DNA from 4 places in the Mesorhizobium sp. M0217 genome. Region 4 is predicted to be linked to each of the others. Evidence: predicted binding sites of a transcription regulator. Region 4 holds the regulator's gene; each other region holds the start of a gene.
What was found. Region 4 encodes PhoB, which activates phosphate uptake and scavenging genes when phosphate is short. Its sites were predicted from a motif close to TGTCATNNANCTGTCAT; they were not measured.
Positions count from the first base shown of each region.

Region 1: the regulator PhoB is predicted to act here: its motif matches at 1,807-1,823, upstream of olsB (l-ornithine N(alpha)-acyltransferase).
Region 2: the regulator PhoB is predicted to act here: its motif matches at 5,067-5,083, upstream of ugpB (sn-glycerol-3-phosphate ABC transporter substrate-binding protein UgpB).
Region 3: the regulator PhoB is predicted to act here: its motif matches at 2,575-2,591, upstream of NKJ18_RS23670 (ceramide glucosyltransferase).

Region 1 covers NZ_JAMYSN010000001.1:784,923-792,514, reverse strand. Annotated here, with positions in the region: gene NKJ18_RS03935 (trimeric intracellular cation channel family protein) at 121-753, shown strand; gene olsB (l-ornithine N(alpha)-acyltransferase) at 868-1,743, opposite strand; gene NKJ18_RS03925 (response regulator) at 2,020-4,308, opposite strand; gene acuI (acrylyl-CoA reductase (NADPH)) at 4,451-5,440, opposite strand; gene lspA (signal peptidase II) at 5,546-6,034, opposite strand; gene NKJ18_RS03910 (TrmH family RNA methyltransferase) at 6,031-6,888, opposite strand; gene NKJ18_RS03905 (RsmD family RNA methyltransferase) at 6,923-7,592, opposite strand, start outside.
Region 2 covers NZ_JAMYSN010000019.1:57,640-65,231, forward strand. Annotated here, with positions in the region: gene argH (argininosuccinate lyase) at 1-1,397, opposite strand, end outside; gene tlpA (thiol:disulfide interchange protein TlpA) at 1,432-2,124, shown strand; gene NKJ18_RS24655 (bifunctional diguanylate cyclase/phosphodiesterase) at 2,224-4,671, opposite strand; gene ugpB (sn-glycerol-3-phosphate ABC transporter substrate-binding protein UgpB) at 5,146-6,456, shown strand; gene ugpA (sn-glycerol-3-phosphate ABC transporter permease UgpA) at 6,528-7,412, shown strand; gene ugpE (sn-glycerol-3-phosphate ABC transporter permease UgpE) at 7,422-7,592, shown strand, end outside.
Region 3 covers NZ_JAMYSN010000017.1:105,183-112,774, reverse strand. Annotated here, with positions in the region: SAM riboswitch at 1-64, shown strand, start outside; gene NKJ18_RS23675 (O-succinylhomoserine sulfhydrylase) at 122-1,312, shown strand; gene NKJ18_RS23670 (ceramide glucosyltransferase) at 1,324-2,475, opposite strand; gene apaG (Co2+/Mg2+ efflux facilitator ApaG/CorD) at 2,697-3,089, shown strand; gene NKJ18_RS23660 (Hsp33 family molecular chaperone) at 3,275-4,306, opposite strand; gene argF (ornithine carbamoyltransferase) at 4,416-5,327, opposite strand; gene NKJ18_RS23650 (aspartate aminotransferase family protein) at 5,346-6,545, opposite strand; gene NKJ18_RS23645 (GcrA family cell cycle regulator) at 6,904-7,422, shown strand; gene NKJ18_RS23640 (magnesium and cobalt transport protein CorA) at 7,541-7,592, opposite strand, start outside.
Region 4 covers NZ_JAMYSN010000013.1:51,981-59,572, reverse strand. Annotated here, with positions in the region: gene pstC (phosphate ABC transporter permease subunit PstC) at 1-141, shown strand, start outside; gene pstA (phosphate ABC transporter permease PstA) at 138-1,454, shown strand; gene pstB (phosphate ABC transporter ATP-binding protein PstB) at 1,472-2,296, shown strand; gene phoU (phosphate signaling complex protein PhoU) at 2,338-3,042, shown strand; gene phoB (phosphate regulon transcriptional regulator PhoB) at 3,059-3,748, shown strand; gene NKJ18_RS20425 (ROK family protein) at 3,779-5,014, opposite strand; gene xylF (D-xylose ABC transporter substrate-binding protein) at 5,281-6,321, shown strand; gene NKJ18_RS20415 (sugar ABC transporter permease) at 6,466-7,592, shown strand, end outside.

The DNA of each region.
Region 1 (7,592 bases), on a different contig from region 4:
TAGGGAATAGGGAATAGGGAATAGGGAATAGGGAATAGGGAATAGGGGCAGGCGTATCAATCGCGCGGCTTCGTGTTATTCATACTTTCCCTAATTCCCAATCCCTACTACCTCATGTCCCTGACACCCATCGACCTCCTCGACTATGCCGGCGTCGCCGTCTTTGCCGCGACCGGGGCGTTGGCGGCTTCGCGCAAGCAGCTCGACATTATCGGCTTCCTGTTTCTGGCCAGCGTCACCGGCATTGGCGGCGGCACGCTTCGCGACGTCATCCTCAACCTGCCCGTCTTTTGGGTCGCCAACTCCGGCTATGTGCTGGTTTGCGCGGCGGTTGCGGTGCTGGTCTTCTTCATCGCCCACCGCGTCGAATCCCGCTGGAAATGGCTGCTCTGGCTCGACGCCATCGGATTGGCGGCCTTTTCCGTAATGGGCGCGGCCAAGGGGCTGGCCATCACCGGCTCGCCGGTCGTCTCCGTTGTTATGGGCGTGTTGACCGCCACATTTGGCGGCATCCTGCGCGATCTGCTGGCCGGCGAGCCATCGGTGCTGCTCAGGCCCGAAATCTACGTCACCGCCGCACTCGCGGGCGCCGGCCTCTACACACTTGGCGATCTTGCCGGCCTGCCGCCGCTCGCCTCGGATATCGCCGGCTTCGTCGCGGCTTTCCTGGTGCGCGGCGGCGAGCTGAAATTCGGCTGGACCTTTCCGTCCTACAAGAGCCGCCCGGGACGGCGACCGGAGGATATTCCGTAGGGAGAGGGATTAGGGAATAGGGAATAGGGAATAGGGAATAGGGAATAGGGAATAGTCGGTAGTCAGCAATTCGCGGCAGCCTTCACTACTGCCTAATGCCTACTGCCTACTGCCTCACGCCGCAAAGCGCTGCGCTTCCCCGCCATAATAGTTGACGTAGCGGGCGCCGATTTCCTTGACCGGCATCACCACGAACACATCGACGGTGGAGAACTCACGGTCGATGACGCAGCCGTCGCCGATGCGGGCGCCGACGCGCAGATAGCCCTTGACCAGCGGCGGCATGGCCGCGATCGCCGCCTTGGCGTTGACCGCCTCGATCGGCATCAGATCCATCGAGCAATAGCGGCCGGAGACCGCCCGCACATCCCAGGCGGAGTTGGTCCGGCAGTGATGGGCAAGGTAGGTGAGCGCCTCGGCATGCGCAGCCGGCACCGTGCCAGGGAACGAGGCACAACCGGTCATCACGCCGATCTCATAGTGGTTGATGTAGGCCCAGATGCCTTGCCACAGCGCCTCAATGGTGCGCTTCGAGCGGTATTCCGGCAGCACGCAGGAGCGGCCGAGCTCAAGGAAGCGCTGGCCGGGATGGCGGGCGATCAGCTTGGTCAGTTCGAACTCGCCTTCGGAATAGAAGCCGCCGGCGGTCGCCGCAATCTCTTGCCGCAGCAGGCGGTAAGTGCCGACGATGCGGCGATGCTCGGGGCCGGAGATCGAGGTGTCAAGCACCAGGAGATGGTCGCACAGCGGGTCGAAGCGGTCGGCGTCGCGCCGGTCCTGCGCCTGGAACAGGTCCTTCCTGGCGCCAAGCTCGTCATAAAACACCCGGTAGCGCACTTCCTGCGCGGCGGCGATCTCGGCCTCATTGCGGGCAAGCCGCACTTCGAGATTGCCGATACGGCCCAGCGGTGCGCCTGTTGCGACGGCATCGGCGTTCCGCGCGGCGAGCAAAGCGCCGCCTGCGCTGGGCCGAGTGTCACATTCCGGCATAACTGTATGCACGAGTGATTCTCCTTCGAGCCATCCCTCTTGGCACGGGGATACGGTGTAGGTGCAACAGGATTGTGACAGTACCGTGATACGGCGCGACGGGCAATACTTCGTCGGCTGGCGAAAACCCTCATTCGGCTACCTACGTGACGCGAGGATTGCGCCAGCGTCACCTTGAAGCGCGTCGCGCTGGGACGATTCACGCGACGCGCTTCAAGTCTTTGTTTTGTGCATGTCGTCTTCTCAAAACCGGGGCCATTTTCGAGCGACATGAATTCAGGCGGCCACCTGGCCCTCGACGGCATGGACCAGCGCGTCGGGATCGAGCGGCTTGGTGACAAAGCCGCTGGCGCCATGGGCGAGCACGGTGTGGCGGGTCTTTTCCTGGCTGTCGGCCGAAAGCACCATGATCGGAACCGGCGGCACAGCCATTTCCTCCTCGTGGCGGCGGATGGCGGCGATCGCGTCCAGCCCGTCCATGACCGGCATGTGCAGATCCATCAGCACCACATCGAAGCGGTTTTTCAGCCCGGCTTCGGTCACCGCCTCGACCGCGGCCTTGCCATTGCCGACCACTTTCACGCGATGTCCCGCCTTCAAAAGCGTGGCGCGGGCAAGCATGGCGTTGATGTCGTTGTCTTCGGCGATCAGCACCGACAAGCCTTGCCGGCGCCCGCCATGGACACGAAGGGCGGACACGCCGCTCTTTTCCGGCTTGGGCTGGGGCAAGGCAGGGGCGTGATTGGTCAACAGCACGCGCAGCAGCGTTTCGCCGCGCACCGGCCTTGCCAGGAAGGTGGCGTAGCCGCTGGCGCGGAATTCGCCAAGCATGCCGCGGTCGGTCGGCGCGATCAGCGTGATCGCCTCGCAATCGGCAAAGCCACTCTGGCGCAGGCGCTTGAGCAGTCTGCCGTCGCCGTCCTCCAGGGCCGCGTCGATCAACAGCACATCGCAATGTTCGGCGAAGGGCGTCGCCTGGGAAGCGGTTGCGGCGACGTCGACGGCGCCGCCATGGGCGCGGATGGTGCGGGCGATGGCGTCGGCCTCGACGGCGTTCTTCGACACGATCACGGCGCGCCGGCCGGCCAGGATGTTCTGCCGGTTCTGCGGTGCCTCGGTTGCTCCTGCGGCCGGGATCTCGAAGACGAATTCCGATCCCTCGCCAAGCCGGCTCGACACCGAAATGGCACCGCCCATGGCGGCGACCAGGCGCCTCGATATGGCCAGACCGAGGCCGGCGCCGCCATGGGTGCGGGTCGAGGTGCCGTCGGACTGTTCGAACTCCTCGAAGATGCGCTCCATATCCTCTTCGCGCAGGCCAGGGCCGGTGTCGGCGACGGTGAAGCAGATGCGGTCGCTGGTCTCGGTGCGGGCCCGTGCAACCGAAACCAGCACGCCGCCGGTGTCGGTGAACTTGATCGCATTGCCGATCAGGTTGAGCAGCACCTGCCTGACCCTGCCGGGATCGGCCATGATCATCTGTGGCACGTCGGGCTCGACATGACAGCCGAGGCCGATGTTCTTGGCGAAGGCTTTCGCCGCCATCAGTTCGATGATGTTGTCGGCGATTTCGCGCAGCGATGTCGGCTGCGGCTCCGGGTCGAAACGGCCGGCCTCTATCTTGGAATAGTCGAGCAAATCCTCGATGAGCGCCAAAAGGGCGCTGGCCGAGGTCGAGACAGCGCCGACATAGGTGCGCTGCTCGGGCGACAGATTGGTGTCAGCCAGAAGCTTGGCCATGCCCATGATGCCGTTCATCGGCGTGCGGATCTCATGGCTGACGGTGGCGAGGAAGCGCGACTTGGCCTGGCTGGCATATTCGGCGCGCTCACGCGCGGTGATCAACGAGGATTCGGCGCGTTTGCGCGCGGTGATGTCGCGGGCAATCGCCCGGTGCGAGACGGCGCCGCTATCCTTGTCGCGCACCGACAGTTCGATCCATGAGAACCAGCGCGGACCGTTCGGGGTACGTATGGAGACGTCGGTGGAACTCAGGCATTCATGATCGGAAAAGGCGGCGTCGGGAACGATACCGACATCGATGCCGAGGTCGGCCAGAGTCCTGCCGGCAAGGTCGCGCTGATCGGTTCCGACAAGGCCGGCGAAAACCATGTTGGCATAGACGATGTGGCCGTCGCGGTCGCGGTGGACGACGAGATCGCCGAGCGCATCGATCAGCCCGCGAAAACGCTCCTCGCTCTCCTGCATCTCCCACATGCGGTCGGCCAGCGTCTCGATCTCGGCGCGGCTGCGGGCGGCGGTTTCGTCGAGCAAGGCCGTCGCGCGGTGGACGGTGCGGCGGTTGCGCAGGTGCATGGCGACGCCGGCAAGGCCGGTCGCCAGCAGACCGAGGGTGATGAAGATCGGCGCGCCGGTGAGGTGAGACAGGCCCGCCAGCACGACGCTGGCGACGACCGTCAGGAACAGCAGGCCCTCGTGCGTGGCGCGCTGCAAATCCGGCGCCAGCGGCGGCGCGGCAACATGCTGCCGCTTGGGCGTCGCCGGGTTCGGCCCGTCGATGCTTTCGGCGCGGCTCTTCTCTTTCCTGGCGGACTCCGCGATCATGCGGAACTCCTTGCCAGATAGAGATTATGGAAAAGCGCGGCGGATCGTTCGAATTTTAGCGGTCATGCATTTTTGGCGGTTTTCCGCATCGCCTGATCTTTTCCGAAACCTGATTCCCTTTCGGGATCATGCTTCGGGAGCCTCACATATCGACAACCACGCGGCCCCTGATCTTGCCCTCGACGATGTCATGGGCGGCGGTGATGATGCCGTCGAAGCCGATGGTCGTCGACAGGCCGGGGAGCTTCTTGAGATCAAGATCGCTGCCGATGCGGCGCCAGGCTTCCAGCCGCACAGCCTTTGGCGCCATCACTGAATCGATGCCGAGCAGCGAGACGCCGCGCAGGATGAACGGGGCGACGCTCGACGGCAGATCCATGCCACCCGCCAGGCCGCAGGCGGCGACCGCGCCGCCATAGGCGGTCATCGACAGCACATTGGCCAGCGTGTGGCTGCCGACGGCATCGATGCCGCCGGCCCAGCGCTCCTTGGCCAGCGGCTTGGCCGGCTGGGAGAGTTCCTCGCGCGAAATCACTTCGGCGGCACCGAGGTCGATCAGATAGGAGCTTTCGGCGTTGCGGCCGGTCGAGGCGATGACGTGATAGCCAAGGCTGGACAGGATCGAGACCGCGACCGACCCAACGCCGCCGGCCGCACCCGTCACTACCACCGGGCCGCGATCCGGCAGGATGCCGTGCCGCTCCAGCGCCATGACGCTGAGCATGGCCGTATAGCCGGCGGTGCCGACCGCCATCGCATCGTGCGCGCTGATGCCGTCGGGCAACGGCACCAGCCAGTCGCCGTTGACGCGCGCGCGCCCGGCATAGGCGCCGAAATGCGTCTCGCCGACGCCCCAGCCATTGAGGATGACCTTGTCGCCCTTGCGCCAGTCGGCATGCGATGAGGAGAGGACGGTTCCGGCGAAATCAATGCCCGGCACCAGCGGCCAGCGGCGGATCACTGGCGCTTTCCCAGTGATGGCCAGCCCGTCCTTGTAGTTGACCGTCGTCGCCTCGACCGCGACAGTTACGTCGCCTTCCATCAGATCGGCTTCGCCGAAATCGACGATCTCGACCGATTGCTTCTTTTCGGCGTCGCGCGAAACGAGGATGGCTTTGAAGGTTTCAGGCATCTCTTCTCCTCGGCTTCGCAAAGGCTGGCGGTCGGCATTGGCTGGCTCTGGCCGAACTGTGCGGCGACCGTCCGGCGAGGTCAATTGGTCAAAAGAGTCGGGCCGTCAGGCTTCTGGGCCTTGCGGCTTGGCCTCGCGCCGCCAGCCGATGAACTCGTCGAAGACGACCAGCGCCGCGCCGACCGAAATGAAGGCATCGGCAAGGTTGAAGACGGCGAAGGACCATACCGGCGTGTGGAACAATATATAGTCGATGACGTGGCCGTAGACGGCGCGGTCGATCAGATTGCCGATCGCGCCGCCGATGATCAGGGCAAAGCCGATGCGGGCCAGCACATGGCCGGAGGGCGTGCGCGTCGCCAGATAAAGCACGAAGACAACGACCACGACCGCGATGACGACCAGGCCGGTGTCGCCGAAGGACGAGAACATCGAGAAGGCGATGCCGGTATTGTAGGTGCGAAACAGCGCCAGGAATGGCACCAGGTCGAGCTTTTCCTGGAAGACGAGGCCGGTCTCGATCAGATGCTTTATCCACTGGTCGAGCGCGATTGCCACCACCACCAGCAGCGCATAGGGAGACCATGATTTCACGATGTGGCGTCCTCGGGGGCAAGTTTCAGCGCGCCGCGCCGGATCTCGAACAGCATGATTCCGGTGGCGACCGCCAAATTGAGTGAATCGGCGCGGCCGGCCTGCGGAATCCGCAGCAGCCGGTCGCAGCTTTCCGCCAGATTGTCGGGCAGGCCCTGCTGCTCATTGCCCATCATCAAGAGCACCGGTCCTCGGGAGAAATCGACCGAGCGGTAGTCGACCGCACCCTTCAGATGGGTGCCGACCACCAGGCCCGAGAAGCTGTTTCGCCAAGCCAGAAATGCTTCCGGCGTCGCCTTGGTCACCGGCACGGCGAAGATCGAGCCCATGGTGGCGCGCACGGTCTCGACAGAAAAAGGATCGGTAGTCTCGCCGACCAGGATGACGCCCTTGGCGCCGACGGCATCGACGGTGCGGATGACGGTGCCGAGATTGCCGGGATCGCGCACCCGGTCGAGCGCCACCCAGACGTCGCCGTCGTGAGCGCGGATGTCTCTTAGCGGCAGCAGTTTTTGCCGGAAGACGCCGACCACCATTTGCGGATTGTCACGGCGGGTGATGGCGACAAGCACTTTTTCGGACACTTCGAGCACGGTGCCGCCGGCGGCAACCGTGCGCGCCGCCACCTTTTCGACCGCCGCATTGCCGCGTCCGGCCTTGGCGAAAACCAGCGTCCTGATCGACCAGCCGAGGTCGAGGGCGTCGATGACCAGCTTCAGCCCTTCGGCCATGAAGGCGTTCTGCTGGTCGCGGAATTTCTTCTGGGCGAGCGCCTTGATGTCCTTGATCAGCGGATTGGCAAGGCTGGTGACTTCCTTGACCTGCCCGGGCGCGCCGATGTGCCGCTCATTCATTCGGGACTCCCGGGCATTCAGGTCTCCGGGGCATTCAGGCCACCCAGCGCGAAAACAGCGATGTCGACAGCGCCCGCCCGGCGGACTGCTCGCGGATGATCAGTTCGCCTGATTCAACCGTGCCGCCCATGCCGGCAAAGGTGTCGCGCATCAAGGCATGGATGGCGAAGAAGGAGGCGCGGATGGAATAGGCGGTCAGCACCACGGTGAGCGGTTTCGGCGTCAGGATCGCGCGGCAAAGATCGGTCAGGCCGGGCAGGTCCTCGAACAATTGCCAGACCTCGCCCTTGGGGCCGCGGCCATAGGCGGGCGGGTCGAACAGGATGATGTCGTAGCGGCTGCCGCGGCGCTCTTCGCGCTCGGCGAATTTCACAGCATCGTCGACGATCCAGCGGATCGGCTTGCTGCCGAGACCGGCCATTTCCTGGTTTTCGCGCGCCCAGCCGACCGCCTTCTTGGAGGCATCGACATGGGTGACCTCGGCGCCGGCACGGGCGGCCACCAGAGACGCGAGCCCGGTATAGCCGAACAGGTTCAGCACCTTGACCGGGCGCTTGGCCGCCACGATCTGGCTGGCCATATGGTCCCAGTGCGAAGCCTGCTCGGGGAAGACGCCGACATGGCGAAACGAGGTGAAGCGGCCGAGATAGTCGATGCCGTCATGCCTCATCGGCCAGGTCTCGCCCAGCGGCACCTTCGGAAAA
Region 2 (7,592 bases), on a different contig from region 4:
GCCTTGGCGATGCGCTTTTTCCAGCTGCGGATCTGCTTCCTGACTTCCGACGGCGCGGTGCCGCCGAAGCTGGTGCGGCTCTTGACCGAATTCTGCACGGCCAGAACCGAGAAGATGTCCTGGGTGATGCCGGGATTGATCGACTGCAGATCCTCCAGCGCCAGCTTTTCAAGGCTCACCTTCTTCTCTTCGGCCAACGCCACCGCGCGGCCTGTGACATGGTGTGCCTCACGGAAGGGCAGGCCCAGCGTGCGCACCAGCCAGTCGGCGAGGTCGGTCGCGGTCGCGTGGCCCGAGCCGGCGGCTTTTTTCATGGCGGCGGCATTGACCGTCATGTCGCGCACCATGCCGGTCATCGCCGCCAGCATCAGATCGAGCGTCTCGGCGGCGTCGAAGACCGATTCCTTGTCTTCCTGCATGTCCTTGCCGTAGGTCAGCGGCATGCCCTTCATCACCGTCAAAAGGCCGACCAGATGGCCGGTGACGCGGCCGGTCTTGCCGCGCACCAGTTCGGCGGCGTCCGGGTTCTTCTTCTGCGGCATGATCGAGGAGCCGGTGGAGAAGGAATCCGACAGCCTGACAAAGCCGAATTGCGGCGTCGACCAGATGATGATTTCTTCGGCGAGCCGTGACAGATGCGTGGCGCAGATCGCGGCCAGGCTCAAGAACTCCAGCGCGAAATCGCGGTCGGAGACGCTGTCGAGCGAATTGCGCATCGGCTCGCGAAAGCCGAGCGCCTTCGCGGTCTTGTGGCGGTCGATCGGAAAACTGGTGCCGGCAAGCGCTGCCGCGCCGAGCGGGCTTTCATCCATCCGCTCGATGGCATCGTGGGTCCGCGACAGGTCGCGCGAAAACATCTCGACATAGGCCATGCAATGATGGCCGAAGGTCACCGGCTGCGCCGCCTGCATGTGGGTGAAGCCGGGCATCACGGTCGCCGCATGCTCCTCGGCGCGGTCGAGCAAGGCTGAGATCAGCCCCTTCAGCGCCTCGGCGACGCGAAAGCACTCGTCCTTGACCCAGAGCCGGAGATCCACCGCCACCTGGTCGTTGCGTGACCGCGCCGTGTGCAGGCGGCCGGCGGCCGGGCCGATCAGATCGGCAAGGCGGGCCTCGATGTTCATGTGAATGTCTTCCAGCCGGGTCGAGAACTCGAACGTGCCGGCCTCGATCTCTTTCAGGATCGTGTTCAGGCCTTGAGCGATTTTGTCTTGATCGGCCGCCGAAATAATGCCCGTTTCAGCCAACATTTCGCTGTGGGCGACCGAACCTCTTATGTCTTGCGCATAAAGTTTGCGGTCGAACGAGATCGACGCGTTGATCGCTTCCATGATCGCGGCCGGACCCGAGGCAAAACGTCCGCCCCACATCTGGTTGCTGGCCTTCTTGTCGCTCATCGCTATAACCCGTGCTCCGGAGCAGTCTTAGAAAATGGCAGACGGTAACAGATACTTCCCGGCCCCGCGCCTGATCCTCGCCGCTTTGCTGGCGGGCGTGCTGGCCGGCGCGGTCGCGGTATATGTCAGCGAGAGCGGGTCTGGCAACAACGCAGCCACCGGCAGCGCACCTGCGGCCGGCGCGGGCAACAGCAAGGACGATGTCGCCTGCGCCGCCAAGAGCGACCGCGCCAAAAAGGTTGCCGCCGCGGCTACCGGCCAGGTTGCGGCATTGCTGCCCGCGGATCCGCCGCAATCGCTGAAAAGTCTCGCCTTCAACGGTCCCGACGGCAAGCCGATGACGATCGCCGATCATGCCGGCAAGACCGTGCTGCTCAATTTGTGGGCAACGTGGTGCGCGCCCTGCCGCGCCGAAATGCCGGCGCTGGACGCCTTGCAGAAGGAAAAGGGCAGCGATGCCTTCGAAGTGGTCGCGGTCAATGTCGATGCCGGCGACGATGTGAAGCCGAAGAAGTTCCTCGCCGATATCGGCATCGGGTCGCTCGGCTACTACCGCGATTCGACGCTGGCGCTGTTCAACGACGTCAAGACGCGTGGCTTGGCGCTAGGCCTCCCCGTCACCATGCTGATCGATGGCGAAGGCTGCCTGGTCGCGCATATGAACGGACCGGCCGAATGGTCGGGACCGGATGCCAAGCGCCTGGTCGAGGCCGCACTCGCCCCTTAGAGCGGTTCACCGTTTCGTCGAAACGGCTACCCGCGCTAACTTTTTTGTTTCGACGCAATTTCGGACGGAAAACCGTTTCACACTTTTCCTGAAATTGCTCTAGGCTGAGCGTAGGGCCGCCGCCGGCGGCAGCATCAAGATGCTGCCGCCGCATTGTTTGACGCTGGCGTCGTCTTGTGCCGCCGGCGCCGCGACGCCGGTCAGTTCGCTGAACGCCTCGATCGGGCTCGGCCGGCCTAGATAGTAGCCCTGGCCGATCTCGCAGGCCTCGGCGCCGAGGAATTTCAGCTCGCCCAGCGTCTCGACGCCCTCGGCCAGAACCGGCAGGCCGAGACCGCGGCCAAGCCCCAGAACGGCGCGCACGATGGCTGCCACCTGGCCGTTGCTGTCGACTGATTTGATGAATGAGCCGTCGATCTTGATCTTGTCGAAGGGGAAGGCGCGGAGATTGGACAGCGAGGAGTAGCCGGTGCCGAAATCGTCCATCGCCACACGCACGCCAAGCGCCTTCACCTGGCGCAAGGTCGCCAGCGCGCGCGGCATGTCCTTGACCAGCGCCGTTTCGGTGATCTCGAGTTCGAGCCTGCCGGGCGTCAGGCCGGAGCCGAGCAGGACTTCATGCACCTTGCGGCTGAAATTCGGATTGTGGAGCTGCACCGCCGAGACATTGACCGCGACGGTGAGAGGGTTCTTCCAGCGCGCTGCCTCGGCGCAGGCCGTCGCCAGCACCCATTCGCCGATCTGGATGATGACGCCGCTGTCTTCGGCCACCGGGATGAAGGTCGCCGGCGACACGTCGCCGCGCTGCGGATGGCGCCAGCGGATCAGCGCTTCGAACCCAACCATCCGCCCGCTGCTGATCTCCTTTTGTGGCTGGTAGACGAGGCGAAACTCATCGCGCGCCATGGCCTGGCGCAGTTCGTGCTCCATCACGCGCCGGTCTCGCGCCTCGGCGCCCATCGAGGCCTCGAAGTAACGGTAAGTGTCCTTGCCCTCGGCCTTGGCGCGGTAGAGCGCGGTGTCGGCGTGGCTGACCAGGAGTGTCGGCTCATCGGCGTCGAGCGGATAAAGTGCAATGCCGATGCTGGCCGACACCAGCCCGCCACCGACCGACAGCCGGTTTTCCTCGCGCATGGCCGCCAGCACCGCCTCGGCGATGCGGCCGGCCGCCTGCGGATCGGGAAGGTTTGGAGCGATGATGGCGAACTCGTCGCCGCCGAGACGCGCCAGCATCTGTCCGTGGCGGAGCACGGCGGAGGCGCATAGCGCCACCTTCTGCAGCATGGCATCGCCGGCGCCATGCCCGAACAGGTCGTTCACTTCCTTGAAGCGGTCGAGGTCGAGCAGCAGCAGCGCAAGATGCCCGCCCTTGCCGCCGCGGTCCATTGCGGCAATTTCGGCCTCGAGCCGGCCGGAGAAACTGCGGCGGTTGGGGAGCCCGGTCAGCGGGTCGAAATGGGCGAGGCGCAGTATCTCCTGCTCGGCCTTCCTGCGTTCGCGGATGTCGCGCACGGCGACCACGCTGTGCCGCTTGCCGCAATAGTCGATGCTCCTGGCGATAAGTTCGACGGGGATGGTGGCGCCGTCATGGGCTCTGAGCTCCGCTTCCTGTGCCTGTCCGCTGCAGTCGGACATGCCGGCCGCGGTGCGTTCGCCGAAGAGGTCGCCAAGCAGCATCGCGTTCAGCACTTCCGGCGCAATGCCGGTTAGCGCGGCGATGCTGTCATTGGCGCTGACGATGCGGGCGCCGTCGCATACGATCAGGCCCTCGACGGCGGCGTTGGCGAGGCCGTGCATGCGCTCGGCCTCGATCTTGTGACGACGGAAGCGCAGGTCGATCCACAATGCTGCGGCTGAAAGCACCAGGATAGCCAGGCTGACAGCAGCGGCGGCGAAGGCCTGCGACATCGGTTCGACCGTGAACTGCGATATCTCGATGGAGGAGTCCGGGAAGATCGACACCGCGCCCATCGCGATGAAGTGCAGGCTGCAGATCGCCAGCGTCAACAGGATGGCGGCGGCGATTGTGGCCTGCATGGACGGCCGTCGCAACACGACCAGCAGCGCCAGCGCGGCGAGGGTGACGCCTGTCAGCACCGAGACGCCGACCAGCAGCGGGTTCCAGACGATGCGCCCTTCGACCTCGAAGGCGGCCATGCCGATATAGTGCATGGCGGCGATACCGGCGCCGAGGACGGCGCCGCCGACCAGAGGGTAGTCGATGCCCCGGCGCAAGGTGGCGATCCACATGCCCGCGGCGGTCAGGGCGACGGAACCGGCGAGCGAAAGCGCCGACATTTCCGCATTGTAGGCGTTGGGGATTCCGGGAGAAAAGGCAAGCATTGCGATGAAATGCGTCGCCCAGATACCGAAGCCGGTGGAAGTGGCTGCTATCATCAGCCAGGTATAGCGGTTGCGCTCGCTCGAGCGGTCGACATGGCGAAGCAGGTTGACCGCCGAGAAGGAAGAAATACCGCAAATGAGCGCTGCCAGTGCGACCAGTCTCAGATCGTGCTCATGCACGATACAATTATAGACCGTCAGCATCTCGCCCCACCTGCTCTCCCACAGCAATCAAGCCGTCCACTTGATTAGTATGTCGCGCTTGACGAAGAATCGGTTATGCGAACTACAACTACAGCGGGTTTTTCGGGTTGTACCTTGCGGCGATCCTGTCTCATTCCTGACAGGGTCACAGCAGCGCTTGGCGCGATGCCGCTCTACCGATCTCGATCTGGCCGAGCGCCGGTATGGCGGCCGCATGGTACAGGTGCGTGGCGCTGTCACGGGGGCCCTTCATGCATCGCCGGCGGTCGGCGATCGTCGCAGGCCCACCGCGCCCATGTATCGCTGAGCCGGCTTGGCATTTCTCTCTGTCCTCGTTGCAGAGCGAGGGGGCGCGAAGTTAGCCGGGTATGAAATTCACGAAACAGCAACAAATCCGTTGTCCGATTGTCATCAGCGACACATATTGCCTTTGCGGGAGTGCCCCTTTCGCCAATGACAAACGGGAGATGAAACATGAAGTTGTTCGGCTTTGCGGCCGGTGTTGCCGCCACCTTGACCCTGCTTTCCACCACCTCCGCCTTCGCCGCCACCCAGATCAGTTGGTGGCATGCAATGACCGGCGCCAATGCCGAGGTGGTCGACAAGATCGCCAACGATTTCAATGCCAGCCAGAGCGACTATGAAATTCTCCCTGTTTTCAAGGGCACCTATCCCGAAACGCTGAATGCCGGCATCGCTGCCTTTCGTGCGGGGCAAGCGCCCGATATCATCCAGGTGTTCGACGTGGGTACCGGCGTCATGATGGCCGCCGAAGGTGCGATCAAGCCGGTGGCCGATGTGCTGACCAGCGCCGGCGTGACCTTCGACAAGAGCCAGTATTTGCCCGGCATCGTCGGCTACTATTCGAAGCCGGACGGGACCATGCTGTCCTTCCCCTATAATTCCTCGTCGCCCATCCTCTACTACAACAAGGATATCTTCCAGAAGGCCGGGCTTGATGTGAACAATCCGCCAAAGACCTGGAACGAGGTGTGGGAAGCCGCCAAGAAGATCAAGGCGAGCGGCGCCGCTTCCTGCGGCTATACCTCGACCTGGTTGACCTGGATCCACCTTGAGGCCTTCGCTGCCTGGAACGACGTTTCCTATGGCACCAACCAGAACGGACTTGCCGGAACCGACGTCGAGCTCAAGATCAATGCGCCGATCTTCGTCAATCATTTCCAGGCCCTCGCCGACCTGGCCAAGGACGGCACCTTCAAATATGGCGGCCGTACATCCGAAGCCAAGCAGATCTTCCTTGCCGGAGAATGCGGCATCTTCACCGAATCGTCGGGGGGTCTCGGTGACATCGTCAAGTCGGGCATGAACTACGGCATCGGCCAGCTTCCCTATGATAGTGACGCCAAGGGCGCGCCCCAGAACACCACGCCGGGCGGCGCCAGCCTGTGGGTGTTCGGCAACAAATCGGACGAGGAATACAAGGGCGTCGCGGCGTTCTTCTCCTACCTGTCCAAGACCGAAGTGCAGGAGTATCTGCACCAGAAGTCGGGTTATCTGCCGGTGACGCTCGCTGCCTATGAGGCGACCAAGAAGTCCGGCTTCTATGACAAGAATCCGGGCCGTGAGACGCCGATCCTGCAGATGCTGGGCAAGGCGCCGACCGAGAACTCGAAGGGCGTGCGCCTCGTCAACCTGCCGCAGGTGCGCGACATCGAGAACGAGGAGTTCGAGAAGATGCTGGCCGGCCAGCAGACTGCGCAGCAGGCGCTCGACAACGCGGTCGCACGCGGCAACAAGGCGATTCAGGAAGCGATCGGAAATTGAAGCGATTTGTCAGTTGAACCTCGTCCACGCGGACCCGCGTGGACGACTTCCTGAACAGCGAGGGAACCACACTGTCTCCACGCGTCGTCTTTCCCAACAAGACCCTGCCTTACCTGCTGGTGGCGCCGCAACTCGCCATTACGCTGATCTTTTTCTACTGGCCGACGGGGCAGGCGCTCTACCAGTCGATGCTTAGGGAAGACCCGTTCGGGCTGAAGAGCAAGTTCGTCGGGCTCGCCAATTTTCGCAAGGTGCTGGCCGACCCGGCCTACCTCAACTCGATCAAAGTTACGCTGGTGTTCTCTCTGGCGACCGCGATGGTCGCCATGGGTGTGGCCCTGTTGCTTGCCGTCATGGCCGAGAGGGTGGTGCGCGGCAAAGGCCTTTATCGCACGCTGCTGATCTGGCCGTATGCGGTGGCGCCGGCGATTGCCGGCATGTTGTGGCTGTTTCTGTTCAACCCCTCGATCGGTTCGCTGGCCTACGCCTTGAGAGGTCTCGGCATCGCCTGGGATCCCTTGCTTAACGGAAACCAAGCCATGATCCTGCTGGTGTCTGCGGCTGCCTGGAAGCAGATCAGCTACAATTTCCTGTTCTTCGTCGCCGGGCTGCAGGCGGTGCCGAAGACGTTGATAGAGGCGGCGGCCATGGACGGCGCCGGGGAGACGAAGCGCTTCTGGACCATCGTCTTCCCGCTGCTCGCACCGACGACCTTCTTCCTGCTGGTCGTCAACACTGTCTATGCGCTGTTCGACACTTTCGGTATCGTTCATGCCGTCACCGGCGGCGGGCCAGGCAAGGCCACCGAGACGCTGGTCTACAAGGTCTACAATGACGGTTTCGTCAATTTGATCCTCGGCGATTCGGCCGCGCAGTCGGTCATCCTGATGGTCATCGTCATCTCACTCACGGCCATCCAGTTCCGCTATGTGGAACGCAAAGTCCACTACGGTTGAGCGCGAGCGATGATTGGTCAGTCCCCGCTTCGCGCCCTCATCGCCCACGCCGTGCTCATCCTGGGCATCCTGATCGTCGCTTTCCCGATCTACTACACCTTCGTTGCCTCCACGCAGACGCTGCAGACCATCCTCAAGCCGCCATTGCCTCTTTTGCCCGGCGACCAGGTCTGGAACAAT
Region 3 (7,592 bases), on a different contig from region 4:
TGATTTGGCCGGTCGGCTTGCAGCCACGTTAAACAAGTCGCTAAAGGACCGTCGGGCCGCAAGGCCATATGGACCGGTTGCGACTTTCGCGGCCGGTTTTTTTGTGTCTGGAACAAAAGCGATGAGCACCAAGAAGCGTAACTGGAAACCTCAGACCGCACTCGTGCACGGGGGAACGCTGCGTTCCCAGTTCGGCGAGACGTCCGAAGCGATGTACCTCACCCAAGGCTATGTCTACGAGACGGCGCAGGCTGCCGAGGCCCGTTTCAAGGGCGAGGAGCCGGGCTTCATCTATTCGCGCTATGCCAACCCTACCGTCGACATGTTCGAAAAGCGCATGTGCGCGCTGGAGGGTGCCGAAGATGCGCGCGCCACGGCGTCCGGCATGGCGGCGGTGACGGCAGCGCTCCTGTGCAGCGCCAAGGCCGGCGACCATATCGTTGCGGCGCGCGCGCTGTTCGGCTCCTGCCGCTGGGTGGTGGAGACGCTGGCGCCGAAATACGGCATCGAGGCAACGCTGGTCGACGGCACCGACATCGCCAACTGGGAAAAGGCGGTGCGGCCGAACACGAAACTGTTCTTCCTGGAAAGCCCGACCAATCCGACGCTGGAAGTGGTCGACATCGCAGCGGTGGCGGCGCTCGCCACCTCGATCGGCGCCAGGCTGATCGTCGACAATGTCTTCGCCACGCCCTTGCAGCAGAAGCCCTTGCAGCTCGGCGCCCATATCGTCGTCTACTCCGCGACCAAGCACATTGACGGCCAGGGACGCTGTCTCGGCGGCATCATCCTGTCGGACAAGAAATGGATCGACGAGAATTTGCACGACTATTTCCGCCACACCGGCCCGAGCCTGTCGCCGTTCAACGCCTGGACGCTGCTCAAGGGCCTGGAGACGCTGCCAGTTCGGGTGCGCCAGCAGACTGAAAGCGCGGCCAAGATCGCGGATTTCCTGGCAGGACGGCCGGAAATCGCCCGCATCATCTATCCCGGCCGCGCCGACCACCCGCAGGCCGACATCGTCAAGAAGCAGATGACAGGCGGATCGACGCTAATCTGCCTCGACGTCAAGGGCGGCAAGCAGGCGGCCTTCGCCTTGCAGAACGCGCTCGACATCGTGCTGATCTCCAACAATCTCGGCGACGCCAAGAGCCTGATCACCCATCCGGCGACCACCACCCACAAGAACCTCAGCGACGAAGCTCGCGCCGAGCTTGGCATCGGGCCGGGAACGCTCAGGCTGTCGGTCGGTCTTGAGGATACGGACGATCTGCTGGAGGACGTTGCGCAGGCGCTGAAGGCAGCCGGATAGGCCGCGAGGCGTCACGCTCCCGACGAAACCTCTTCCAGTTCGGCCGTCTTGGTGCCGATGGTCATGATGTTGCCGCGCCAGTCGACGGCGCCGCTCAGCCAGCCGCGCGCCCAGATGGCGGGAAGCATCATGTCGCGCACCATCATCGCCGGGACCATGCGCAGCGACAGGTGCCAGCCCTTGGCCGCGGCCAGCGCGCATTCGGGAATGTAGGCCGCCGCCAGCACGGCCAACACCGTGGCCGGCAGGCTGACGCCGGCACTTGCTGCCGCCACCAGCGCCAACGCCAACGGCACGGCGACGCCGGTCAGGATCTCGGGTGCGAAAAACAGCGGGAAAGTGACGCGGCGCAACCGCGCCCAGCGCGCCTGACGCGACCAGATGTCGGCAAGTCGGCGCTGCCCCAGTGGTTGCTCGAAAGGCGAGGCAACGAGATTGACGCGCAGGCCCAGTCCGTTGACCAGCTTGGTTGCAGCAGCATCCTCGGCGATCTCGGCGGCCAGCGCGCGGATACCGCCATTGGTATCGAGCATCGGCTTGTTCCACAGCATGCTCTTGCCCTGGGCAAAGCCGAGGCCAAGCGCCTCGCCGGCATATTGCCAGCGCGCCTGCAGCGTGTTGAGGAACGCGCATTCGACCTCGGCCCAGAAGCCATCCGGCCGCGAGCCGATCGGCGTCGAGCAGATAAGCCCGGTATTGGTCCCCCAGGCCGCCATCAGGTGCTGGACGTAATCCCTAGGCATCAGCACGTTGGAATCCGCCAGAATGACCCAATGATTGCGCGCCGCTTCCCAGCCCTTGACGCAGTTGTTGAGCTTCGGGTTGCTGCTGACGCGGTCGTCGCCGATCAGCAGCCGGGCCGGCACGTTGGGAAACAGGACGATCGCCCTGTTTATCAGTTTGACGACGGGATCGTCGGCGTGAGCGACGCAGAAGATCAGTTCGTAGCGCGGCCAGTCGAGCGAGAAGGCTCGCTGCAGCGTCTCTTGTGTGAACGGCTCCACGCCGCGCGACGGCACGACGATCGAGACCGGTGGCTGCTCGTCGGACGGCGGAGGGATAAGGCGACGCGCTTGCAGTTTCGACGAAGCAAGCAGGATGCTGGCGAGATTGGAAAGAAGCAAAGCGGAGGAAGCGAAGGCGGCTGTGAGAGCTGGTTCCATGAGATCTGGTCACTCCGGAAAGGCCGCTCGCGGCTGCTTTGTCAGTCGACAGATGGGCCTTGAGTCGCCGGCAAGGTTTGCGCACACCAACACTGTCATGTGTCACTTAAATGACATTGTTTGTCGGCACCTCCGCTTTGAGGCTGGCAGGACATGCCGTTGTGCGCGTATCAAACCGCATAGCGCGACAAATGTTCCTTGCTGCGCAACCGGAGCAGCCCATGTACCGCGCCGTCACGCGCAACATCGAAGTGCAGGTCAGACCGTTCTACCTGGAGGACCGCTCGGACCCGGCGGAGAACCGTTATGTCTGGGGCTACCAGGTGACGATCGACAACCAGTCGGACGATTTCGTGCAGCTTATGGCGCGTTACTGGCACATCACCGACGGCAGCGGCCGGGTCGAGGAAGTGCGCGGCGCCGGCGTGGTCGGCGACCAGCCTGAGCTCAATCCCGGCGACAGCTATCAATACACGTCAGGCTGCCCGCTCTCGACGCCCTCCGGCTTCATGGTCGGCCACTACACCATGCGCAACAAAAAGGGCGAGACGTTCGACGTCGCTATTCCCGCGTTTTCGCTGGATCTGCCGGGGACCCGACGGACGGTGAATTAGGGGTTTTCTCCCCGTCACTATACGGGGAGAAATGCCCGGCAGGGCAATGAGGGGCAGCGCCAGAGTCATGAGGTTATCTTCCACGCACATGACCTAGGCTATGCGCGGCCATTCACCAAAGTTCGCGCTGCCCTCATCCGCCCTTCGGGCACCTTCTCCCCGTGAACGGGGAGAAGGAAGAGATGCTACTGAGTTGCAAACTCCGCCGGGTCGAAGTCGTACTGCTTCGAGCAGAACTCGCAGGCGACGTGGATGCCGCCATCTTCGGTGCTGTCCTTGATCTCCTGCGCGGAAAACCCCTCGAGGATGCCGCGTATCTTGTCCCTTGAGCAGGAACATTGGTCGGCGACCGGCACGCCGCCGAAGACGCGCACGCCATGTTCGTGGAACAGCCTGTAGAGCAGCCGCTCGGCGCCGATGGTCGGGTCGATCAGCTCGGTCGGCTCGATGGTGCCGAGCAGCGCCACCAGCTCGCGCCACGAATTGTCGGCCGGCTCCTGCGTCACGTCACGCGGATCGCCGTCGCCGCCCGAAATGTCGGGCACGCGCATGCGCTCGGGTGACTGCGGCAGGAACTGCGCCAGGATGCCGCCGGCGCGCCACTGCTCACGAGCGCCGCCGGGACCTGGCGTCAGAAGCTTGGCCACCGACAGCCTGAGGTCGGTCGGGATCTGCTCCGACTGGCGGAAATAGGTGCGCGCGGCGTCCTCCAGCGTCTCGCCGTCGAGCTGGACGATGCCCTGATAGCGCTGCGTGTGCGCGCCCTGGTCGATGGTCAGCGCCAAAACGCCGCTGCCCAGCAGCGTCTGCTGCGAGGTCTGGCCTGCGGCCACCAGGGCCTCCAGCCGGTCGGCGTCGAAACGCGCATAGGCGCGCAATGCCGAAGGCGTGGAGAAATCCGCGACCAGCATGTCGACCGGGCCGTCGGTGCGGGTCTGCAGGATGAACTTGCCTTCGAATTTGAGCGAGGTGCCGAGCAGCACCGTCAGCACACAGGCTTCCGCGAGCAGGCGGGCGACCGGCTCGGGATAGTCGTGACGGTTGAGGATGGCGTCGAGCATCGGCCCGAGTTGCACGGTGCGGCCGCGCACGTCGAGCGGGCCGACCTCGAAGGGTACGACATGATCGTCGCCGGCATAGCCGAACTCGCCGAGTTTGGGGTGATGTTCAGTCACTTGATGCGTTTCCAACATGACAAAGCTCCAGGGCGCGGCCATGCGGCCCCGGAGGGGTGCATGCGTCCAAACGCGCTTGATTTGCGTGATGGGGCGCAAATAGGCATCGCGCCGCCCCGGATCAAGCGCTTGGAGATCAAGCGCCTGGAGATCAAGCGCCCAGACACCAGGCCAAAACCGCCTTCTGGGCGTGGAGCCGGTTCTCGGCTTCGTCGAAGACAACCGAATGCGGACCGTCGATGACCTCGTCGGTGACTTCCTCGCCGCGATGCGCCGGCAGGCAGTGCATGAACAGGGCGTCGGGCTTGGCCCTGGCCATCAGCGCCGCATTGACCTGATAGGGCGAGAAGACATTGTGGCCGCGGGCGCGGTGTTCCTGGCCCATCGACACCCAGCAGTCGGTGACGATGCAGTCGGCCTGGTCGACGGCTTCCTCGGGCGAGCGGGTGAAGTGCAGCTTGCCGCCATTGCTCTTCGACCAGTCGATATGCTTTTGCGCCGGCTCGCTGCCTTCCGGCACTGCGACGTTCAGGTTGAAGCGGAACCGCGCCGAAGCTTCGAGCAGCGAATGCAGCACGTTGTTGCCGTCGCCGGTCCAGGCGATGGTCTTGCCGGCAACCGGACCGCGATGCTCCTCGAAGGTCATGATGTCGGCCATCAGCTGACAGGGATGGGTGTCGTCGGTCAGCCCGTTGATGACCGGAATCGTGGCATTCTCGGTCAGCTCGAGCAGCCGCTCATGCGACGTGGTGCGGATCATGATGGCGTCGACATAGCGCGACAGCACCTTGGCGGTGTCGGCAATGGTCTCGGAACGGCCGAGCTGCATTTCGGTCCCGGTCAGCATGATGGTCTCGCCGCCGAGCTGTCGCATGCCGACGTCGAAGGACACGCGCGTGCGCGTCGACGGCTTGTCGAAGATCATGGCCAGCACCTTGCCTTCGAGCGGTTTGGTCCGTTCGCCGGCCTTGAGGCGCGCCTTGCGCACCACCGCATCGTCCAGCATCAGGCGCAGATCGCCTTCGGAAACGGCGGAAAGATCGGTGAAATGGCGAAGGCTCATCGGGAATGGTTCTCGGGATTACTTCGCGGCGGCCGCGGCGATGGCGTCGGTCAGGCCCTTGGCGCCGGCGCGGATGCGATCGAGCGCTTCGCCGATCTCGGCGTCGGTGACGGTCAGCGGCGGCAGCAGACGAATGACGTTGTCGCCGGCCGGCACCGCCAGCAGATGCTGGTCGCGCAGCGCCATGTTGACCTTGGTGTTGGGCATGGCGCATTTCAGGCCAAGCATCAGGCCGCTGCCCCTGATGCCTTCGATGACATCAGGAAATTCGTCGGCGACCGCCGCCAGGCCCTGCTTCATCAGCAATGCCTTGCGCTGGACGTCTTCGAGGAAGCCGTCTTCCAGCACGACGTCGAGCACAGCGTTGCCGACCGCCATGGCCAGCGGATTGCCGCCGAAAGTGGTGCCATGCACGCCTGCCGTCATGCCGACGACAGCGTCGTCGGTGGCGAGGCACGCGCCCATCGGGAAGCCGCCGCCAATGCCCTTGGCAATCGCCATGATGTCGGGCGTCACGCCGGTCCATTCATGCGCGAACAGCTTTCCGGTGCGACCGATACCGCACTGGACCTCATCGAAGATCAGCAGCAGGCCGTGCTGGTCGCAGAGCTGCCGCAGCCGTTTCAAGGATTGCGTCGGCACCGGGCGGATGCCGCCCTCGCCTTGCACCGGTTCGATCAGGATCGCGGCGGTCTCTGGTGTGATCGCCTTCTCGGCGGCGTCGATGTCGTCGAAGCCGACCTGGTCGAAGCCTTCGACCTTGGGCCCAAAACCTTCGAGATATTTGTACTGGCCGCCGGCGGCGATGGTCGCCAGCGTGCGGCCGTGGAAGGCGCCTTCGAAGGTGACGACCCGGAAGCGCTCGGGATGGCCCTTGACGAACTGGTAGCGCCGCGCCGTCTTGATCGCGCATTCGAGCGCCTCGGCGCCGGAATTGGTGAAGAACACCTTGTCGGCGAAGGTGGCGTCAGCCAGCCGCTCGCCGAGCCGGGTCTGCCCCGGGATCTCGTAGAGATTGGAGACGTGCCAGAGCTTGGCCGCCTGTTCGGTCAGCGCCGAGACCAGATGCGGATGGCTGTGGCCCAACGAATTGACCGCGATGCCGCCAGCGAAATCGAGATATCGCTCGCCCTTGTCGGTAACCAGCCAGGTGCCTTCGCCATGATCGAAGGCCAAAGGGGCGCGGGCAAAGGTCTCGTAAAGCGCCGAACCGCTCATTATATGCGTCTCCGGTACCGGAAAAATCAAAAAAGCCGCCAAAGCGGCGGCCTTTGCGGCTTATCGTGTTTTTCGGCCATGAAGTCAACGAAAACGTCGTGCAGAGGCGCCTGGCCAGCTCCCGACGAGACGCCGGCTCATAAGCGACCGGGCAAGTTGGGGAAAACCTAAAAAACCGATTCGTGTTGCACCTGGGACTCTTGTCACCGAGTCAACACATGAGGTAATTGTAGTCGGGAAATAACTAGATTTCGTGCGGCGGACCTAATCACCTAATATATGTGGTGTCTGCCCCGGCAAAGATTGCCGGGTCGGGAACGGATTGCGGCTGCCGCACACTTAGCAGGAGCGCGGTCTCATGAACTGGACTGACGAGCGGGTCGAACTTCTCAGGAAACTGTGGTCGGAGGGCTTGAGCGCAAGCCAGATCGCCGCACAACTCGGCGGGGTCAGCCGCAACGCGGTCATCGGCAAGGTGCACCGGCTGAAGCTGTCGGGCCGCGGACGCTCGACCGCGACGCCGGCGCGTCAGAAGAAGACAACGCAGGGATCTTCGATCCAGAAATCGGTGCCGCGCGCCGCAACCACGCAGCGCCATGTCACGACGTCGATCGGGGCGAACGCGCTGCAGGCGCAGTTCGACGCCGAGCCAGTGGCGCGCCACTACATCCGCCCGGTCGAAAACGTCGTCGTGCCGATCTCGCGGCATCTGCAGCTCACCGATCTCACCGAGCGCACCTGCAAATGGCCGAATGGCGACCCGCTGTCGGAAGACTTCAACTTCTGCGGCAACGAGGCGGCCGAAACCGGACCTTACTGCAAGTACCACGCAAGGGTGGCGTTCCAGCCGGCTTCAGAGCGGCGCAGAAGCCGGTAGTTAGGAATAGGGATTGGGGACTGGGCAGTAGGGAATGGGGTAGCGCTCGTGAGGCGCTACCTTATTCTGCCTACTGCCTACTGCCTACTGCCTACTGCCTACTGCCTACTGCCTACCATCACAGCCACCCACTCTTCCGAAATCGCCAATACAAAAACGAGCAGATCAGC
Region 4 (7,592 bases):
CAGCTGACCGGCGATCTCGAGTTCAACTCGCCGCAGACGCTGGTCGCCTTCGCGCTCGGCCTGACGCTGTTCGCGCTGACGCTGGTGATGAACATCGTCGCCCTCTACATCGTGCGCAAGTACCGGGAGCAGTACGAATGACCGACATCCCCCTGGACACGATGGCGGGTGCCGTCGCGCGTCCGCGCCGCGACATCGGGCTGAAGGCGCGCTATGCCGCCGAACGCCGGTTCCGCATCTATGGCGTGATTGCGATCTCGGTGGGCCTGGCGTTCCTGGCCATCATGTTGATCACCATCGTCTCGAAAGGCTACACCGCCTTCTGGCAGACGACGGTGACGCTGCCGGTCACCTTCGACGAGAAGGTGATCGATCCCTCCGGCAAGCGCGCGACCGACCCTACCGTGCTGATCAAGGCGAACTATCCCAAGCTCGCCGAAAACGCGCTGGTGGCCAAGCTCGGCATCGATCCGGCCAACAAGCCGATGATGCTGAAGCTCAAGGGCTTCCTGTCGGAAGGCGCCCGCGTCCAGCTGCGCGACATCGTCTCCGCCGATCCGTCGGTGATCGGCAGGACGCGTGACGTCGACATCCTGGCTGCCGCGAACCTCGACTCGGCCTTCAAGGGCCAGATCGACCTCGGCGTCGATGAAGCGCGCCGCAAGGTGTCCAACCAGCAGATCGACTGGATGAACAAGCTTAAAGCCGACGGCGTGATGGCCGAGCATTTCAACACCGGCCTGTTCACCTATGGCGCCTCCAGCCGGCCCGAAACGTCGGGCATGGGCGTGGCGATCATCGGCTCGTTCTACATGATGGTGATCGTGCTGTTGCTGGCGCTGCCGATCGGCGTCGCCGCCTCCATCTATCTGGAGGAGTTCGCCAAGAAGAACCGCTTTACGGACCTGATCGAAGTCAACATCAACAATCTCGCGGCGGTGCCGTCGATCGTCTTCGGTCTGCTTGGCCTTGCCGTGTTCATCAACTTCCTCGGCATGTCGCGCTCGGCTTCCTTCGTCGGCGGCCTGGTGCTGACCTTGATGACATTGCCGACCATAATCATCGCCACGCGCGCCGCCCTCGCCGCGGTGCCGCCGTCGATCCGCTCGGCGGCCCTAGGTCTCGGCGCCTCCAAGATGCAGATGGTGTTCCATCACATCCTGCCGCTTGCCGCCCCAGGCATCCTTACCGGCACCATCATCGGCCTGGCGCGTGCGCTCGGCGAGACAGCACCGCTGCTCTTGATCGGCATGGTCGCTTTCGTCGCCGATTATCCGACGACGCCTTTCGATCCGGCGACCGCGCTGCCGGTTCAGATCTATATGTGGGCAAACGAGGCTGAGCGCGCTTTTGTCGAGCGCATGTCCGGCGCCATCATCATCCTGCTCGTCTTCCTCATGGCCATGAACATCACCGCGATCGTGCTCCGGCGCCGGTTCGAGCGGCGCTGGTAGAAAAAAGGCAATTTGGTATGAACATCATGACCGAACAGTCCCTTGAGAATGCAGTGGGCGACAAAATGAACGCCAAGTCGAACGAAGTCATCAAGATGCGCGGCGACAAGGTCGGCGTGTTCTATGGCGAGAAGCAGGCGTTGTTCGACGTCAATCTCGACGTCCGCCAGAACCAGGTGACGGCGCTGATCGGCCCGTCCGGCTGCGGCAAGTCGACCTTCCTGCGCTGCCTCAACCGCATGAACGACACCATCGATTCGGCGCGGGTGACCGGCAAGATCACGCTCGATGAAGACGACATCTACGACAAGAACATCGATGTCGTCGAACTGCGCGCCCGCGTCGGCATGGTGTTCCAGAAACCCAACCCGTTCCCGAAGTCGATCTACGAGAACGTCGCCTACGGCCCGCGCATCCATGGGCTGGCCAAGCGCAAGTCCGACATGGACCAGATCGTCGAGCAGAGCCTGAAGAAGGCGGCGATCTGGAACGAGGTCAAGGACCGCCTGCAGGAGCCCGGCACCGGCCTGTCCGGCGGCCAGCAGCAGCGCCTGTGCATCGCGCGCGCCATCGCCGTGTCGCCGGAGGTGATCCTGATGGACGAGCCCTGCTCGGCGCTCGATCCGATCGCCACCGCCCGTGTCGAGGAGCTGATCGACGAACTGCGCCAGAACTACACGATCGTCATCGTCACCCACTCGATGCAGCAGGCGGCGCGCGTGTCGCAGCGCACGGCGATGTTCCATCTCGGCTATCTCGTCGAGGAGGGCGCCACCGACAAGATGTTCACCAACCCCGACGACAAGCGCACCCAGGACTACATTACCGGCCGCTTCGGCTGAGCCGTCCGGCGGGTGAATTTTCAGGCACGAGGACCAAGATCATGGGTGAACATACCGTCGCCTCCTTCGATGAAGAGCTCGGGCAGATCAGCAAGCTGATCCGCGACATGGGCGATCTGGCAGGCTCGATGGTCAGCGGCTCGACCAGGGCGCTGCTCAATTCGGACAATGCGCTGGCACAGCGTGTCGTTTCCGACGACGCCATCATGGATGCGCGCCAGCGCGAACTGGACGACCGCGCCATCACGCTGATCGCCAAGCGCCAGCCGATGGCCAACGATCTGCGCGCCGTGGTCGGCTCGATCCGCATGGCCGGCGACCTCGAGCGCATCGGCGATCTCGCCAAGAACATCGCCAAACGCGTCGGCACCGTGGGCTTGAGCGTCACGCCGCGCGACCTCTCGCACTCCATCGATGCCATGGCGCAGCTGGTGCTGATCCAGGTGCAAGGCGTCGTCGAGGAATATGCCGCCACCGATGCGGCAGCTCTTGCAAAACTCAGGAATGACGACGAGCGCATCGACGTCAAATACACGTCCGTGTTTCGTGAGCTCTTGACCTACATGATGGAAGACCCTCGCAACATCACCGCCTGCACGCATCTCTTGTTCTGCGCCAAGAATCTTGAGCGCATCGGCGATCATGTCACCAACATCGCCGAAAATGCGTATTATGTGCTGACCGGCCAGCAATTGCCCGCCAATCGTCCGAAGCAGGACGAGACGGCGATGGCCACGCCGGCCTGATGAGGGTGAACTGCCTATGATCGCGCCACGCATCATGGTCGTGGAGGACGAGGAGCCGCTAGGCGTGCTCCTCCGCTACAACCTCGAATCCGAAGGCTATCACGTCGAGGTGGTGACACGCGGCGACGAGGCCGAGATCCGCCTGCAGGAAAACGTGCCCGATCTCCTGGTGCTCGACTGGATGGTGCCCGCTGTTTCCGGCATCGAGCTCTGCCGGCGGCTTAGAGTGCGGCCCGAAACCGAGCGGCTGCCGATCATCATGCTGACCGCGCGCGGTGAGGAAAGCGATCGCGTGCGCGGCCTGTCCACCGGTGCCGACGACTATCTGGTCAAGCCATTCTCGACGCCGGAGTTCATGGCGCGCGTGAAGGCGCTGCTGCGCCGGGCCAAGCCGGAAGTGCTGTCCAGCGTGCTCAAGGTCGGCGACATCGTGCTCGACCGCGAGTCGCACCGTGTCTACCGCAAGAAGAGCGAGATCAGGCTCGGACCGACCGAGTTCCGGCTGCTCGAATTCATGATGCGCCATCCCGGCCGCGTGTTCTCGCGCAGCCAGCTGCTCGACAATGTCTGGGGCGAGACGATCTACATCGACGAGCGAACCGTCGACGTCCATGTCGGGCGCTTACGCAAAGCGGTCAACAACGGCCGCATGCCGGATGTCATCCGTACCATTCGCGGCGCCGGCTACGCGATCAGGGAAGACTAGGATGCTGCGCGTCGCGCCGTTGCCGGCCATTCAGGCGACATGCTTGCCGGATTTGGCCTGAATGCCCGGCGCGAAAATCTCCTGATCGACGAAGCCGAGCGCGCGCATGGCACAGCCTTCGCGGATCAGCGGCAGCTCGTTGGGCTCGGTGTCGAAGGAGATCGATTTCGAGTGCTGGCCGCCGGCGGTCTGGGCGATCGCTTCGCGCAATGCCGGCTCGATCAGGTCGAAGGCGGCGGCGCTGACGCCAACCATGGCGACAGGCGCCGGGTCGATCAGCGCAAACAGGCTGCCGAGGCCGAAGCCGAGCGCCTCACCGGCCTTGCGATAGGCTTCGCGCTCCGGGCCATCGGTTTCGCGGGCGCGCGCGGCGAGTGCGCGCATATCAGCGTCGCCGATATCGACCGGCTCGGCATCTTCGCTCATCATTTTGGCGCTGCGCCAGATGGCGTAGTTTCCGGCATAGGCCTCGACGCAGCCGCGCCGCCCGCAGCGGCAGAGCGCGCCGCCCGGACGGTGGATCATGTGGCCGAACTCGCCGCCCGAGGAATGGGTGCCGGTGAACAGATCGCCTTTCAGCACCAGCCCCATGCCGATGCCGTGCGACAAGAGGATCGCGATGAAATTGTCGCGGTAGCGCTCGGGCTGGCGCCATTGCAGGGCCACCGCCATCATATTGCAGTCGTTCTCCATGGTGGCAGGAATGCCGAATTCCGCTTCCAACATGTCGGCGAAGGCAATGTCGGTCAGTGGCGTGATTGGCGACCACAGCATGGCCCGCGCCTGCGAATCGGTGATGCCCTGGATACCCATGGCAATGCGGGCGATGCTCTGGACATCGAGGTCCGGGTCCGCGAGACGCCGCCCGACGATTGCTACGCATTCGCCGATCAGCTCGTCGCGCGGCATGGTCAGCGTGTCGAGCCGGCGCTGTTCTTCCGCGACCACCTGGCCGGCATAGTCGATGACGGTGACGGAGAGGAAGTTCAGCGACAGCACCACGGTCATGACCGCCGCCGCTTCCGGGTTGAGGCCAAGGCCGACCTGCGGCCGGCCGCGTTTCAGCGAGCCGGTCTCGCCAGGCTTGCCTTCAATCAGGATGCCTTCTTGAATTAGATCAGACGAGATTGCCGATATCGTCGAATGGCTGAGGCCGGTGGTCGCCGCAATCTCGGTCCGCGACGGCTGGCCGGCCCGGCGCACGGCCGAAATCACCATCGCACGGTTGCGACGGCGCAGATCGTCGTGGCGGATCCCAACCGACATTTGTTTTCCTCCCGGCCTCCTCGCGCCTCATGATAGTGAAGGCGTTCGACGGCACCAGCCAAATATTGGCAGACGCCGGCAGCCCTGTCATTGTTTATTGCGGAGCTCGAAAAAATTCGGCAACGCCATCAGAATCCATCATAATCGATGTTGACAGTGCCTTATCATTGAACCAGTATTTTTTCGAGGCTCGAAAAAATGGAGCCTCTTTGTGCAGGCCTTCGGGCCGGTTTTGTCGCGCCGTGGGCGGCGCAGGGAGGGTTATAATGAACAGATTTGCAGCCGCCATGCTGGCGGGTGTCGCCATGTCGCTGGCGCTGATGTCGGTCGCGCAGGCGAAGGACAAGGTCATCGGCGTGTCGTGGTCGAACTTCCAGGAAGAGCGCTGGAAGACCGACGAGGCGGCGATGAAAACGGCGATCGAAGCCGCCGGCGACAAGTACATTTCGGCCGACGCGCAGTCCAATCCCGGCAAGCAGCTGACCGACGTCGAAAGCCTGATCTCGCAGGGCGCCAACTCGCTGATCATCCTGGCGCAGGACGCCTCGGCCATCGGCCCGGCGGTGCAGAAGGCGCTGGACGAAGGCATTCCGGTCGTCGGCTATGATCGCCTGATCGAGAACAAGGACGTCTTCTACCTGACCTTCGACAACAAGGAAGTCGGCCGCATGCAGGCCCGCGAAGTGTTCAAGGCGAAGCCCGAAGGCAACTATGTCTTCATCAAGGGCTCGGGCTCGGATCCGAATGCCGATTTCCTGTTCTCGGGCTCGATGGAAGTGCTCAAGGAAGCCATCGACTCGGGCAAGATCAAGAATGTCGGCGAGGCCTATACCGATGGCTGGCTGCCGGCCAACGCCCAGAAGAACATGGAACAGTTCCTGACCGCCAATGACAACAAGGTCGATGCCGTGGTTGCGGCCAATGACGGCACCGCCGGCGGCGTTGTCGCCGCGCTGACGGCGCAGGGCCTTGCCGGAACGGTTCCGGTCTCGGGCCAGGACGGCGACCATGCCGCCCTGAACCGCATCGCGCTCGGCACGCAGACGGTGTCGGTGTGGAAAGACGCGCGCGAACTCGGCAAGAACGCCGCCGAGATCGCCTCGCAGCTTGCCGATGGCAAGAAGACGGGCGACATTGCCGGCGCCAAGGACTTCACCACGCCTGGCGGCAACACCGTCAAGTCGCTGTTCCTGACCCCCGTCGCGATCACCAAGGACAACCTCAACGTCGTCATCGACGCCGGCTGGATCAAGAAGGACGAAGTCTGCACAGGCGTCGCCGCCGGCAGCGTCGCGGCTTGCAACTGATCTCAACGACTTGAAGAAATGAGGCGCCGCGGCTGTCAAGCCGCGGCGTTTTCTCTACGAGAATTGTGTGTTTCCGCCATCGGCGGCAAACTTCTAGGCTGTGGTCCGGCATCCGCGCCAGACGGCAAGCCGCTGGAGGACATCATGACCGACACGACCTCAAATCCGCAGGCCGATACGGCACGAGCGTCTGAACTCGGCGCGGTCGCCCGGTTCCTGAAGGCGACCGAGCTCGACACGCGCATGCTCGGCATGGTCGGCGCGCTGCTGGTCATCTGGGTCGGCATACATATCCTGTCGGGTGGGCTTTTCCTGACGCCGCGCAATCTTTGGAACCTGTCGGTGCAGACGTCCTCGGTCGCGATCATGGCGACCGGCATGGTACTGGTCATCGTCATGCGCAACATCGACCTTTCGGTGGGCTCCGTCGAAGGCGTGATCGGCATGATCATGGGCGTGGCACAGGCCGAATTCCTGATTCGCGTCATCGGCTTCCAGCTTGGAAACCCCTGGCTCTGGATCGTCGCGCTTGCCGCCGGCGTGGTGCTTGGTCTGCTGATCGGCGCGTTCCAGGGCTTCATCATCGCCTATATGCAGGTTCCGGCCTTCATCGTGACGCTTGGTGGCCTGCTGGTCTGGCGTGGCATGGCATGGCTCATCACCAGCGGGCGCACGGTCGCGCCACTCGACGCCACCTTCCAGCTGATGGGCGGCGGACCACGCGGCTCGATTGGCGCCGCTGCCAGCTGGATCGTCGGCATCGTCGCCTGCGCGGCGGTCGCCTTCGCGCTGCTCAACGGTCGCTCGCAGCGCAAGCGCTTCAGCTTTCCACTGCGCCCCGTCTGGGCCGAGACCCTGCTTGGCGTGGTCGCTTGCGCGGCCATCCTCGGCGCCGTGTGGATCGGCAATTCCTATCCATGGCCGATCGGCATCGTGCGCCAGTACGCACAGCAGAACGGCATCACCGTTCCCGAAGGCGGGCTGTTCATCGCGCATGGCATCGCCATACCGGTGCTGATGGCGGTGACTGTCGGCATCATCATGACGTTTATCACCAAGCGCACGCGTTTCGGCCGCTATGTCTTCGCCATCGGCGGCAATCCGGAGGCAGCGGAACTCGCCGGCATCAACACGCGCTGGGTGACCATGAAGGTGTTCATGATCATGGGTGTGCTGGCTGCAATCAGCGCGGCGATCTCGTCGGCCCGTCTCAATGCGTCAACCAACGCGCTGGGCACGCTGGACGAGCTTTTGGTGATCGCGGCCGCTGT